DNA from 3 places in the Metabacillus elymi genome. Region 1 is predicted to be linked to each of the others. Evidence: riboswitches for the same ligand, from Rfam matches in the RefSeq annotation. Region 1 holds a riboswitch; each other region holds the start of a gene.
The links. Region 1 has a riboswitch for S-adenosylmethionine ahead of HUW50_RS23925 (2-hydroxyacid dehydrogenase). Riboswitches for the same ligand answer to the same signal wherever they lie in the genome.
Positions count from the first base shown of each region.

Region 2: it holds a riboswitch for S-adenosylmethionine, as region 1 does, so the genes downstream of both, HUW50_RS04850 (methionine ABC transporter ATP-binding protein) here and HUW50_RS23925 (2-hydroxyacid dehydrogenase) in region 1, are expected to answer to the same signal.
Region 3: it holds a riboswitch for S-adenosylmethionine, as region 1 does, so the genes downstream of both, mtnK (S-methyl-5-thioribose kinase) here and HUW50_RS23925 (2-hydroxyacid dehydrogenase) in region 1, are expected to answer to the same signal.

Region 1 covers NZ_CP055263.1:5,185,117-5,189,360, reverse strand. The annotation lists gene HUW50_RS23930 (FGGY-family carbohydrate kinase) at 1-1,421, opposite strand, end outside; gene HUW50_RS23925 (2-hydroxyacid dehydrogenase) at 1,437-2,438, opposite strand; SAM riboswitch class I at 2,568-2,657, opposite strand; gene HUW50_RS23920 (molybdopterin-containing oxidoreductase family protein) at 2,818-4,244, shown strand, end outside.
Region 2 covers NZ_CP055263.1:988,356-992,599, forward strand. The annotation lists gene HUW50_RS04840 (MetQ/NlpA family ABC transporter substrate-binding protein) at 1-130, opposite strand, end outside; gene HUW50_RS04845 (methionine ABC transporter permease) at 142-810, opposite strand; gene HUW50_RS04850 (methionine ABC transporter ATP-binding protein) at 803-1,828, opposite strand; SAM riboswitch class I at 1,962-2,070, opposite strand; gene HUW50_RS04855 (O-acetylhomoserine aminocarboxypropyltransferase/cysteine synthase family protein) at 2,438-3,751, opposite strand; gene HUW50_RS04860 (SCP2 sterol-binding domain-containing protein) at 3,893-4,210, opposite strand.
Region 3 covers NZ_CP055263.1:3,935,375-3,939,618, reverse strand. The annotation lists gene HUW50_RS18080 (pyridoxal phosphate-dependent aminotransferase) at 1-229, opposite strand, end outside; gene HUW50_RS18075 (carbon-nitrogen family hydrolase) at 332-1,120, shown strand; SAM riboswitch class I at 1,260-1,416, shown strand; gene mtnK (S-methyl-5-thioribose kinase) at 1,522-2,715, shown strand; gene mtnA (S-methyl-5-thioribose-1-phosphate isomerase) at 2,880-3,932, shown strand; gene HUW50_RS18060 (hypothetical protein) at 3,989-4,141, opposite strand.

The DNA of each region.
Region 1 (4,244 bases):
TGTTGTGCTTTTTTCCACTCTTCATACATAACGTCATTGTGTTGAATATCAGGCTTAATTATATTGATTTCATCTGATAGTTTGTCAGTTAATCCTAATGTCTTGTTGCAAATAACAGTGGCACCAACAGCAGATGCTTGACTGTATCCTTGACGAATATATACGTCTTTTTGTAAGAGATTGGCTACAAATTTTGCTAAAGTTCTACTTTGAAAACCGCCGCCACATGCCCACACATATGGTAAATCGAAAGAACTTACTTCACATAATTGATCATAATGCCACCTGATTGTGCAAGCAATTTCCCATAAAGCAGAAGCGACAAAATGAGCGCGAGTTAAGTCATGTGCTAATGGAGTATTGAAAATAAATCCGCCTTTCTTTGAAGCATTCTTCTCATCAGTAAGATACATACCTAACGCTGATACACAATCAATGTTCTCGAGCTTACTCATTTCATCTTCCATTTGTTGATAACTTTCATTAGGATAGAAAATAGCTTTTAATTTTTGATAATTTAGTCCGGTAATCCCTGGATTCGTTTCAAGTAGCCATGTATTTTTTTGTGTATAAGCATTCGTCCAAGCTCTTTTTTCATGATCCACTCGATATTCATTTGTCATTTTGCAAATAGGGGTGGTTGTACCTGATACAATGACGACATCTCGATTTTCGGCAAATGTACTTTCAATTGCGAGTTGAGTATCTCCGCCACCGACAATAATCAAAACATCCTGCTTTAACCCTAACTCATTTGCGATTGTTGGTGTTATTTCACCAAGTATTGTGCCAGATGCTTTAATTTCTGGTAAAAACTTTCTAGAAATCCCAAATTGTTCACACATCACATCAGACCAATCTGTTTTTTGAACATCATATAGCAGTGATTCTGTTGCCTGGGATGGCTCATAGACTAAGACACCACTTAATTTATAAGTAATCCAGTCACTAATACTAGTAAATGTATCGATTTTATCCCATAACATAGGCTGTCGGTTCTTAAGGGCAACAAGCTTTAAAGCCGAAAACAATGCAGAAGGTAACCTACCAGTTGTTTTAAAGATAATTTCTGGATCTGGCAATGTGCGTTCCCATTCACGACCACGATTATCAATGTTTGGTAAGCCGATAAATGAGTTTCCATCCCGGTCCTGTAAGACAATCCCTTGGCGCTGACTTGTCGAGGTAATAGCCTTGATTGAAATATAAGGTGCACGAGTAATTACATTTTTCGCCAAAAAAATAAGTTGTTTCCAAAGTAAATCAGGTGAAAAGTAACGACTATCTGGATAAAGAGATTCGGTTTCATACTGAATATCCTCTCTTTCGACAGCTATAACCTCACCTGTAGTCGCAACAATTGCTACTCTAGCATTTCCTGTGCCAATATCAAATACTAAATAACCTTGTTTTAATGTCACTTTATTCACTTCTTTCTATGACTTTACATTTAGACTTTTTTGATTATAGATTGTCGGAACGTCAAGAGTACGTTTTATATACCACTTCGTTAACGCTTGATTCATAATCGATACGTGATGATCCTCAACCTCATAACTTGCACCAGCAAGGTGGGGGGTAGCTAAAACATTTGGCAATTTGATGATTTCATAATCACTTTTATCTGGTGGTTCATGATAAAATACATCTAAAATAGCCCCACGAATTTTACCTTCTTTTAAGACATGAACAAGTGCATCTCGCTTAACGACAACTGCTCTTGACGTATTTACTAAGATTGCTTCTTCCTTCATAAGTCCTAAATAATGTTCATCTATCATTCCGATTGTTTCTTCGGTACGAGGTAGGTGAATAGATACGACATCACTAGTTGAAAAAACCTCATCCAAGGATACACGAGTATGGTTGGGATTTTGGCTTTCAACATATGGATCATAGTATTGAATGCTGCATTGAAAACTTTCAAGAACAGAAGCAATTCTCTGACCAACGGCACCGAATCCTACCATTCCAATAGTTTTTCCTGTAATCTCATTTCCTTTGAACTTTAAATATGCTTGCAAGTAGTCTCCATCCCATTTTTCCTGCTTCAACCATTCAGAGGAGGCGATTGTATGTCTATAGAAAGTAATGAGATTGCCAATGAACAATTCAGCAACTGCTTGTGCATTTCGAGCGGGGGTATAAAATACCGGAATTCCTCTTTTGGTTGCAGCTTCAACATCAACATTGGAAGGCATGCCACGACACACACCAACAAATTTCAATTCAGGTACTTCTGCAAATACATTTTCAGTCACTTTATCTAACTCAGCTATTAATCCCTCGGCCTTTGATTCTTTTAATAGAGCGATTAACTCAGCTTCGTTATAGGCTCTACCATTCTCTTTCCAACAGCGATAGGTACAATCGCCAAAAAGTTCCTTTAATTTGACTAGACCTTCGTCGTTATACGGTGCTGTTACTAAGACATTCATTTTCTTCATCTCCTCTTTTTGCTTTGAAAACAACCCTTTAATTCAAAAAAATAAAAAAATCTCTTCCCAAAATGTTGGAAAGAGATGGTTATTTATTATCGTTCTCACAATAAACTATAAGGGCAGCTCTTTCTATCTTTCAAGCAATGCTTGCTGGAATTGGCACATTATGTTGCCGAGGTTTCGACGGGCCAGTCCCTCCACCTCTCTTAATAGAAATAACAAAATATTTAATTGATTAAATTGTTTATATATTTAGACAATGTATTAAATATTAAATAAAAATTATAGGTAAGTCAATCTATTTTCTAAACTTTCTAAAGATTGGTTCGATATGTTATAATTTATAAAGCAATTTTTTCATGAAAGGATACTAGTTATGCAGGAATATATAAATATAGAAGATGGTGTTGTGCCTTCAGTTTGTTCACTTGACTGTCCAGATCAGTGCGGATTACTGATACACAAAAAAGAAGGAAAAATCGTTAAAATCGAAGGTGATCCTGAACATCCTGTTACGAAAGGGAATATTTGCAATAAAGTGCGGAACATGGGTGAACGCATCTATGATCAAAAGAGAATTAAAACACCTTTGAAACGTATTGGCGAAAAGGGAGAGGGCAAATTTCACCCAATTAGCTGGCAAGAGGCAATCGAAACGATTACAAATCATTGGAAAAAACTAATCTCAAATGAAGGATCAGAATCAATTCTTCCATACAGTTTTTACGGCAATATGGGAAATATTAATGCAGAAGGAATGGATCGCCGCTTCTTTCATCGTTTAGGGTCAAGTCAACTTGACCGGTCTATTTGTTCAGTTGCTGGTTCGAAAGGTTATAGCTACACAATGGGGGGAAGTTACGGCACTGATCCAGAGGAAATGACGGAAACTAAGCTATTTATAATGTGGGGAATAAACGCTGTTAGTACAAATATGCACCAAATGACGATCGCACAAAGGGCTAAAAAAAATGGCGCAAAAATTGTTGTCATAGATGTCCATAAAAATCAAACTGGAAGAATGGCAGATTGGTTTATTCCGATTCTCCCTGGTACGGATGGAGCGCTCGCATTAGGGATTATGCATGTTTTATATAAAGAAAAGCTTGTTAATCGATCATTTTTAAAAGAGTATACAGTTGGTTATGAAGAACTAGAAGAACATGTTAAGAACTATGATCCACAAATGGTTTCAGATATTACAGGAGTTTCTGTAGAAGACATTTATACGTTAGCTCGGATGTACGGAGAGACCTCTCCTTCGATGATAAGAATTGGAAATGGACTTCAGCATCATGATAATGGTGGAATGATTGTTAGGACAATTGCGTGTTTACCTGCACTAACAGGACAGTGGGCTCTGAAGGGTGGGGGAGCTCTGAAATCAAACTCTGCCTATTTAGCCCATAATACAAAAGCGCTGCAACGACCAGATCTTATGAAAAAGCAAACTCGAACAATAAATATGAACCAATTAGGTAAAGCGTTACTTGAAACAGAAGAGCCCATTCGCTCATTGTTCATATATGGAAGCAACCCAGCTGTTGTGACTCCAGATGCTAATAAGGTACGTGAGGGTCTTGCTCGTGAAGATTTATTCACTGTCGTTCATGACTTGTTTTTAACGGAAACAGCTATGTTTGCAGACATTGTTTTACCTGCTACTTCAGCTTTTGAAAATACTGATTTTTATACGTCTTACTGGCATAACTATATCCATCTGCAGGAACCTGTCATTTCATCATTTGGAGAAAGTAAATCTAATACAGAGGTATTCAGACTTCTTGCTCATGCAATGGGATA
Region 2 (4,244 bases), 1.6 Mb from region 1:
GTGATGCACCTACTTTTAATGTTTTTGCCTCTCCTTCGGAACCTTCAGTTCCTTCCTGTGACGCCCCACCACAAGCAACAAGTGCTGTTGTAAAAATCGTAAATATAATTGCTAATAAAGCTTTTTTCATCGTTCTTCCTCCTATCGTTTGTCAATTGATTTAGTTATGATATCTCCAATAATTTGGATGATAAACACGAAAATTAATATGATAACCGTTGCTATTAATGTTACTTGATTATTCCCACGGTTAAAACCTTCCATAAATGCTAGATTCCCTAATCCACCAGCACCAATAGCACCTGCCATTGCTGTATACCCTATTAACGCAATAGCGGTAACTGTAATACCAGAAACTAACGCTGGCATCGCTTCGGGTAAAAGGACCTTCCAAATAATTGTGCTTGTTTTAGCACCCATAGATTTAGCAGCTTCAATGACACCTTTATCAATTTCCCTTAAAGCAATCTCGACCATGCGCCCATAAAAAGGAGCTGCCCCGATTATTAACGCTGGTAATGCGGCATTTGCACCGAGTATTGTTCCAACAAGTACTTTTGTAAAAGGTAATAATAAAATAATTAAAATAATAAATGGTATTGATCTAAATATGTTAACAATTCCTGCAACTAGATTATTAACATACTTACTTTCCCATATGTTTCCCTTTGCTGTTAAAAATAACAGTAAACCTAGAATAATTCCTAAAATAAATGTCGCCACAACCGATAAGCTTGTCATATAGATTGTTTCCTTTGTTGCAAGCCAAACCTTTTCCCAATCTACTTCAGGTAGAAGCTGTTCAAGCATTGGCAATCACCTCCACCTCAATGTGTTGATTATAAATAAACTCTAATGCTCGATTTAATTCTTGTTCATCTCCATCTAAATGAATAAACAGACTTCCATATGATCCACTTTGTGTTTGTGAAATCTTCCCTTGTAAAATATTCACATCGATTGCAAACTTTCTAATTAGATTTGTTATCAATGGTTGCTCTGCTGATTCACCAACAAAGGTTAATTGAATAACCTTACCCTTTGGATAATTCTCTAAAAGATTTGCCACTACTTCATTCGTTTCCTCTGGTTCTGTAACTTGTTTCACAAAGCGCTTAGTAATTGGTTGTTTAGGATGCTTAAAAACGTCGAGTACATCCCCTTCTTCAACTACCTCCCCATTTTCCATCACAGCTACACGATGACATATTTTTCGTATAACATGCATCTCATGAGTAATCAGCACAATTGTAAGTCCAAGTCGTTTATTAATATCTACAAGCAAATCTAATATAGAATCCGTTGTTTGGGGATCTAAAGCTGATGTAGCTTCATCACATAATAATACTTTAGGGTTATTAGCCAATGCTCGCGCAATTCCTACACGTTGCTTTTGCCCACCACTTAATTGTGAGGGATATGCATTCTCACGACCTTCAAGTCCTACAAGCTTGATCAGCTCATCCACTCGTTTCAAACGTTCAGCTCTTTTTACACCTGCAATTTCTAATGGAAAAGCAATATTTTCTCTCACTGTTCGAGACCATAAAAGATTGAAATGCTGAAAAATCATACTTATTTCTAAACGCGCTTTTCGTAATTTCACTCCACCAATTGAATCTATTTGACTACCAGCAACGCTAATATCACCACTGGTTGGTTTTTCTAGTCCATTCAACAACCGGATTAGTGAACTTTTACCCGCTCCACTATATCCAATAATCCCGAAAATTTCACCCTTATCAATTTTTAGATTCACATTATTAACAGCCGTTACATTACCTGATTTTGTTTGATAAACTTTATTAACATTCTTTAATGTAATCAAGTTGTCACCTTCTTTCAGTTCGAATACCTCACTTCAATCTATCACTTTTATGGAAAATTCATGTTGCAATATAGTATTTTGATAAAGAAAAAAACCCTTCTGCAATGAGCAGAAAGGCACAAAAATGTCCTTTCTCTCATCTCTCAAAGCTAAACAGCTTTGTGTGAATTGGCACCACTTCAACAAATGTTGATGGTTGCCGGGCTTCATAGGGCACTTCCCTCCACCTCTCTTGATAAGAGAACTACGTATATAATTAAAGTTAAATTAAATTTTAGTGAGCTTAAGTACGTTTGTGATTGTATCATGCAATTAAAAATCATGTCAAACAAATTCTCTTTTTTCTAAAAATTGCATTTTATTTTAGTGATAAACTATTATAGGATAACTCCAGGAACAAAAGCGCAAGCGCCTTGATCAGCCCCGACAAGCATAAGATGATTTAGAATAGAAGGCGTTTTTTGCCTTCAATTCTAAATTAGCTTATGCTTGTCGGGGCTAGGCGCTGGAGCTGAATGTCGTGCACTTATCCACAATTCAACGAATTTTATAATTTCCTGGTAAAAAAGGGATGACTTTGCATGAAAGTCATCCCTTTATATTCAATATTTAAATATGTACACTTTCGGTTCCCTTAACGCCAGTTGCTTTGTAAATAGCTTGATCAAGATCATCGATGATATCTTGAATATGCTCTATTCCAACCGATAAGCGAATTAAGTCCTCCGTTACTCCCGATCTTTTTAAGTCCTCTGTATTTAACTGTTGATGGGTTGTACTAGCAGGATGGATGATCAAACTTTTTGCATCCCCTACGTTCGCAACGTGTGACCACAGTTCTACATTATTAATAACAGCAGCTCCTGCCTCTCGTCCACCCTTTATTCCGAAAACGATAACGGATCCAGCACCATTAGGTAAATATTTTGCTGCTAAATCTTTTGCAGGATGATCCGAAAGTTCAGGATATAGAACCCATTCAACAGAAGGGTGCTGCACTAAATACTTAACCATCTTTCTAGCATTAGCAACATGCTCTTTCATTCGAACATGAAGAGTTTCTAAACCTAGTGTGAATTGGAATGCATTATATGGGCTAATTGCGGGACCTAAGTCTCTTAGCAATTGAACTCTAGCTTTAATAATGAATGCCTGCTCGCCTAATGCTTCTGCATATACTAGATCATGATAACTCGGATCAGGGGTCGTAAAACCAGGGAATTTAGGGTTATTCCAATCAAACTTCCCACCATCAACGATTACTCCTCCTAGAGTTGTCCCATTTCCTAATAACCATTTTGTTGCTGAGTGGATAACGATATCTGCACCATGTTCAATCGGCCGGCAAAGATAAGGTGTAGCAAATGTATTATCTACAATTAACGGAATCCCAGCTTCATGAGCTATATTCGCGACAGCTTCAATATCAAGTACATCTAAACTTGGATTTCCAATGGTTTCAGCGAATATAGCTTTTGTTTTAGGTGAAATAGCAGAACGGAAGTTTTCAGGATTTTTCGGATCAACAAACACTGTATCTATTCCATATTTCGGTAAAGTATTTGCAAAAAGATTGTAAGTTCCCCCGTATAATGTTGAAGCAGATACAATTTCATCACCTGCTCCAGCAATATTTAAAACCGAAAGTGTAATCGCCGCCATTCCACTAGATACCGCTAAGCTACCTATGCCACCTTCAAGCTGTGCAATTCTTTCTTCAAAAACAGTTGAAGTTGGATTGTGAATTCGGGTATAAATATATCCTGGTTCTTTTAAACCAAAGAGGTTAGCTGCGTGCTCAGTATTCTCAAATAAGTAAGCATTTGATTGATAAATAGGCACAGACCTGGCACCTGTCATTGAATCTTTCTTTAGCCCTCCGTGAATTGTGACCGTTTCAGGCCGGTAATTTTTCTCTTGCATCTTAACTCCTCCTATTACAAGATGTATTTATCAAAAAATACTTCACTGTTGGTTTTGAATTCTAAGATGCAAATTCCTATACCTATTAGTCTACCTATATAGTAAACGATTTCAAACTTCAGATTCAAGGATTTCCCCTTATCAACTTAACTTTATGATTGCCTCGAATTTTAAAAAATTACGATAAGACCCTTTGATCGTAATTTTCCCAAAAGCAATTAATTGCTTTAAGCTTACAGTGTTTAATAATACTTGTTCGAGGTCATAGCCTTCTCCTTCCATGACAAAGTCAATTTTCGAAGGTTGAGTATGTAACGTTTTAGCCCCTTTTGATGATAGTTCAATAAAATGACTAATCTCTTGCTGAGGTTTTATTTCTACTATTAGAGTTTGATTCAAAAGTATTGGAGTTAAAAACCGAGCTTTATTAAAATTAGAAATAAACGTTGTCATATACATAAAAAAAACCTCCGATATCAATCAAGCTATTTAA
Region 3 (4,244 bases), 1.2 Mb from region 1:
TCAAGAAAGTATGACCACGAAATGGAGAGTACTTATGGAATTGTGGTTTTTCCACTGCATTTTGCATGGCTTTAACAATATGATCAGGTGTAGGCTGATCTGGATTTCCTTGACCTAGATTAATAACATCATGACCCTGTGCAATAATTTTATTTACCTTTTCAACTAGACTTGCAAAGAATTGCTTCGGTAATGTTTCTAATAATTGTGATTGTTTAAAGGTTTTCATTTTTAACACCTTCTCAAAAAATTCTTGAAATTCTAGTCACAAATAATATATTGTTAGAATCAACTTGTAAAGTAAAATTTAAAAATGAAGGTGTGATTTTGATTGAAACCTGTCATTACTTGTATACAACTTGATATTAAATTCGGTGATCCCGCATTCAACTATCAGCAAGTAGAGGAAAAAGTAGCTGTTGCAGTAGAAAAGGATAATCCAGCGATCATCGTTTTACCTGAGCTTTGGACAACAGGCTATGACCTTACTCGCTTAGATGTGATAGCCGATGAAAAAGGGGAAAAAACGAAACAATTTCTTTCCCAACTCGCAAAAAAATACCATGTTAACATCATCGGTGGGTCTGTTGCTAAAAAGATGCAGGACAATGTCACCAACACGATGTACATCATGAACAACCAAGGTGAGTTTGTTCATGAATATAGTAAACTCCACTTATTCAAATTAATGGATGAACATCATTACTTAACTGCAGGAACTGCAAAAGGATTATTCGAAATCAATGGAATAAAAAGTGCTGGTGTAATTTGCTATGATATTCGTTTTCCGGAATGGATTCGTGCTCATACAACAAAAGGAGCAGAGATTCTATTTGTAGTAGCTGAATGGCCTTTACCTCGACTAAATCATTGGAGAACATTGCTTTTAAGTCGTGCAATCGAAAACCAATGTTATGTTGTAGCTTGTAATCGATCAGGCTCTGATCCTAATAACGAATTTGCTGGTCATTCCATGATAATCGATCCTTGGGGTACGATTATCGCAGAGGCTGACGAAAACACTGGTTTCATTTCAGCAGAAATCGATGTTGAAACAGTCAAACAAGTAAGAGGGCAAATTCCTGTATTTGAAGACCGACTTCCTGACTATTATAAGTGATTTTCATATTAACTGTTGACAAATCCAAATAATCATTGGTAACATGCTAATCAAGCATTACATTTTCTTAATAGCGAAAATGTTCTAAAAATAACGTAATTTAGTAAACATTAATTTTTTAATGTTTATCCATATTGATCTCTTATCAAGAGTTGGCAGAGGGACTTGGCCCTATGACGCCGCAGCAACCGACCATACTACCATTGCAAAATGGGGTGATTCTATTCACCTTGGAATATTCCAATAGGGCACGGTGCTAATTCCATCAGAAAGGCGATCTTTCTGACAGATGAGAGGTGCGAAGCGACGCCTTCAAGCCTCTTTCATACTGAAAGGGGCTTTTCTTATTTTCTAAAGAAAAGCCTCCATCAATCAAACTACTAATATTTGGAGGTATTATTATGTCTACTAAAAAGTCATCTGTATATGAACCATTAACTGAAAGTGGTGCAATCGCTCTAGCTAAACGATTACAACTATTCGAAGAAAATAGTAATCTACTTTGCAATGAAATTGGAGATGGAAACTTAAATCTCGTTTTCAAAGTTAAAGATAGTAAAACAGAAGAAAGTATCATCATTAAACAAGCACTTCCATATGCAAAGGTAGTAGGTGAAAGCTGGCCATTAACATTAGATCGTGCCCGTATCGAAACACATGCATTATTAAAACAAGCGGAATTTGTTCCTCAGTATGTACCAAAGGTTTTTTACTCCGATGAAAAGCTTGCCATTACGATAATGGAGGACTTATCACGCCTTCAAATATCTCGAGCTGCACTCATTGAAGGTAAAGATTTACTCCTGCTTTCAAAACATATCGGAGAATTTTTAGCTAAAACTTTATTTTACACATCCGACTATGCTGTTAATCAACATTATAAAAAATCATTAGTCAAACAGTTTATCAATCCTGATCTTTGCAAAATAACTGAAGATCTTGTTTTCACAGATCCATTCTTCGACCACGACACAAATGATTTTGAACCAGAGCTCGGGCAAGATGTTGAACAAATATGGCAAGATCAAGCTCTCAAGTTAGAAGTTGCTAAGCTTAAACAGAAATTTCTTACAAAAGCTGAAGCACTTGTCCATGGTGACTTACATACTGGAAGCATTTTTGCTGATGATAAGGAAACGAAAGTGATTGATCCTGAATTTGCTTACTTCGGACCGATCGGTTTTGATGTAGGCCAGGTATTCGGAAATTTCCTGTTAAATGCAATTTCACGAGATGTTGAAAACCAGGAAGTGCTTTTCACACATATCGAAACAACTTGGAATGTTTTTGTAGAAGAGTTTTCGAAAGCTTGGAAAAATGATGGTCTTGAGATCTTCACGAAAGTTGACGGATATTTAGAACATGTATTATCAGAAATTTTCGAAGAAGCAGTTGGTTTTGCTGGTTGTGAAATCATCCGCCGTACAATTGGTCTAGCACATGTAGCTGACCTTGATTCAATTCAGCCATATGAAAAAAGAATTTCAATAAAACAACTTGCTCTTACAATAGGTAGTGAACTTATAAAAAATCAAAAAACAATTAAAGATCCAACTCAATTTAAAGACTATGTGAAACAAACTGTAAATCAATAAGTCTATTTCTAAATAGTTTGTCCCTTTTGGATCCTTAAAGCAATTTAAAGAGTTTAAAACTAAGTAAATAAGCAAATTAGGCTTGATAGTATGAATTATCTAAAATTAACAATCATCGCAATTAGCTTTTAGAGAATTAGTAAAAAATAAAGGAGTTATTGAGCATGGCAACAACAAAATTTACGATTCCTCGTTCAGTTATTTGGAAGGATGAATCAATCTCCCTATTAAATCAGCAAAAAATTCCGCATGTAACAGAATATCTTGAATTAACAACGATAGAAGCTGTCTGGGAGGCAATTCAAACCTTAAAAGTAAGAGGTGCTCCTGCTATTGGGATTACTGCAGCATATGGCCTAGCATTATCAGCCTTACAAGATCAATCTAATTCACTTGAGGCTTTTCAGCTTAATCTTAAACAAAACCGAGATTATTTAGCTAGCTCAAGACCAACTGCTGTGAATTTAGTATGGGCTTTAGACAGATTGGTTACTAGTTTAGTTGAAACGAAATCCATCAATGAGGCTAAAACAAAGCTCGTACATGAAGCAATTCAAATTCAGGTAGAAGACGAAGAGGTTTGTCGATTAATTGGAGAACACGCACTCTCAGTTTTTAACGATGGTGATCGCATTATGACAATTTGTAATGCTGGGTCAATCGCAACGGCAAAATATGGAACAGCTTTAGCTCCATTTTATTTAGCAAAGGAAAAAAACAAAGCATTAAGTGTCTTTGCTTGTGAAACCCGTCCGGTTTTCCAAGGTGCACGATTAACAACATGGGAACTTATGCAGGCTGATGTTGATGTTACATTAATTACTGACAACATGGCGGCACATACAATTAAGTCAAAAAAAATCTCAGCTATTATTGTGGGTGCTGACCGTATTGCAGCTAATGGTGATACGGCAAACAAAATCGGTACATTCAATTTAGCACTATTGGCAAAATCTTTTAACATTCCATTTTATGTAGCAGCACCTCTATCTACATTTGATCCTTCTATTTCAGATGGTAATAAAATTCCAATTGAGGAGCGTAATCCGGAAGAAGTAACTGAGGTTAATGGTGTACGCATTGCTCCAGAGGGTGTAAAAGTATTTAACCCTGCATTTGACGTCACACCTTCCGAACTAATAACAGGAATCATTACAGAAAAAGGGATTCTTTCTGGTGATTATCAAGTATTAATTTCTGAATTATTTACTCTCTAAATTGACAAAGCAAAAACCTTAGTCCTCCATTTTTAACGGGCTAAGGTTTTTACTTTTTAGAATTTTTTTTGATACTTTGACTCATACTTGCTCCCTGATGCTTCCATTTTTTCTAACAACCCTTTTTTTTCAGCTTCTGAAATGATATGAAGCTTTGAAAATAACGATGCATAGAAATAAACCTTTTTTGGACGTTTATGAATCCACATCTTGCTTGCCCCTTTCTTTACCATACGCAACTTTTTTCCCTTACTCAAATAATATGTTACGTAGCTAAAATGGTGACAAGTTAGGGCTTGTGAATCTTGTCAA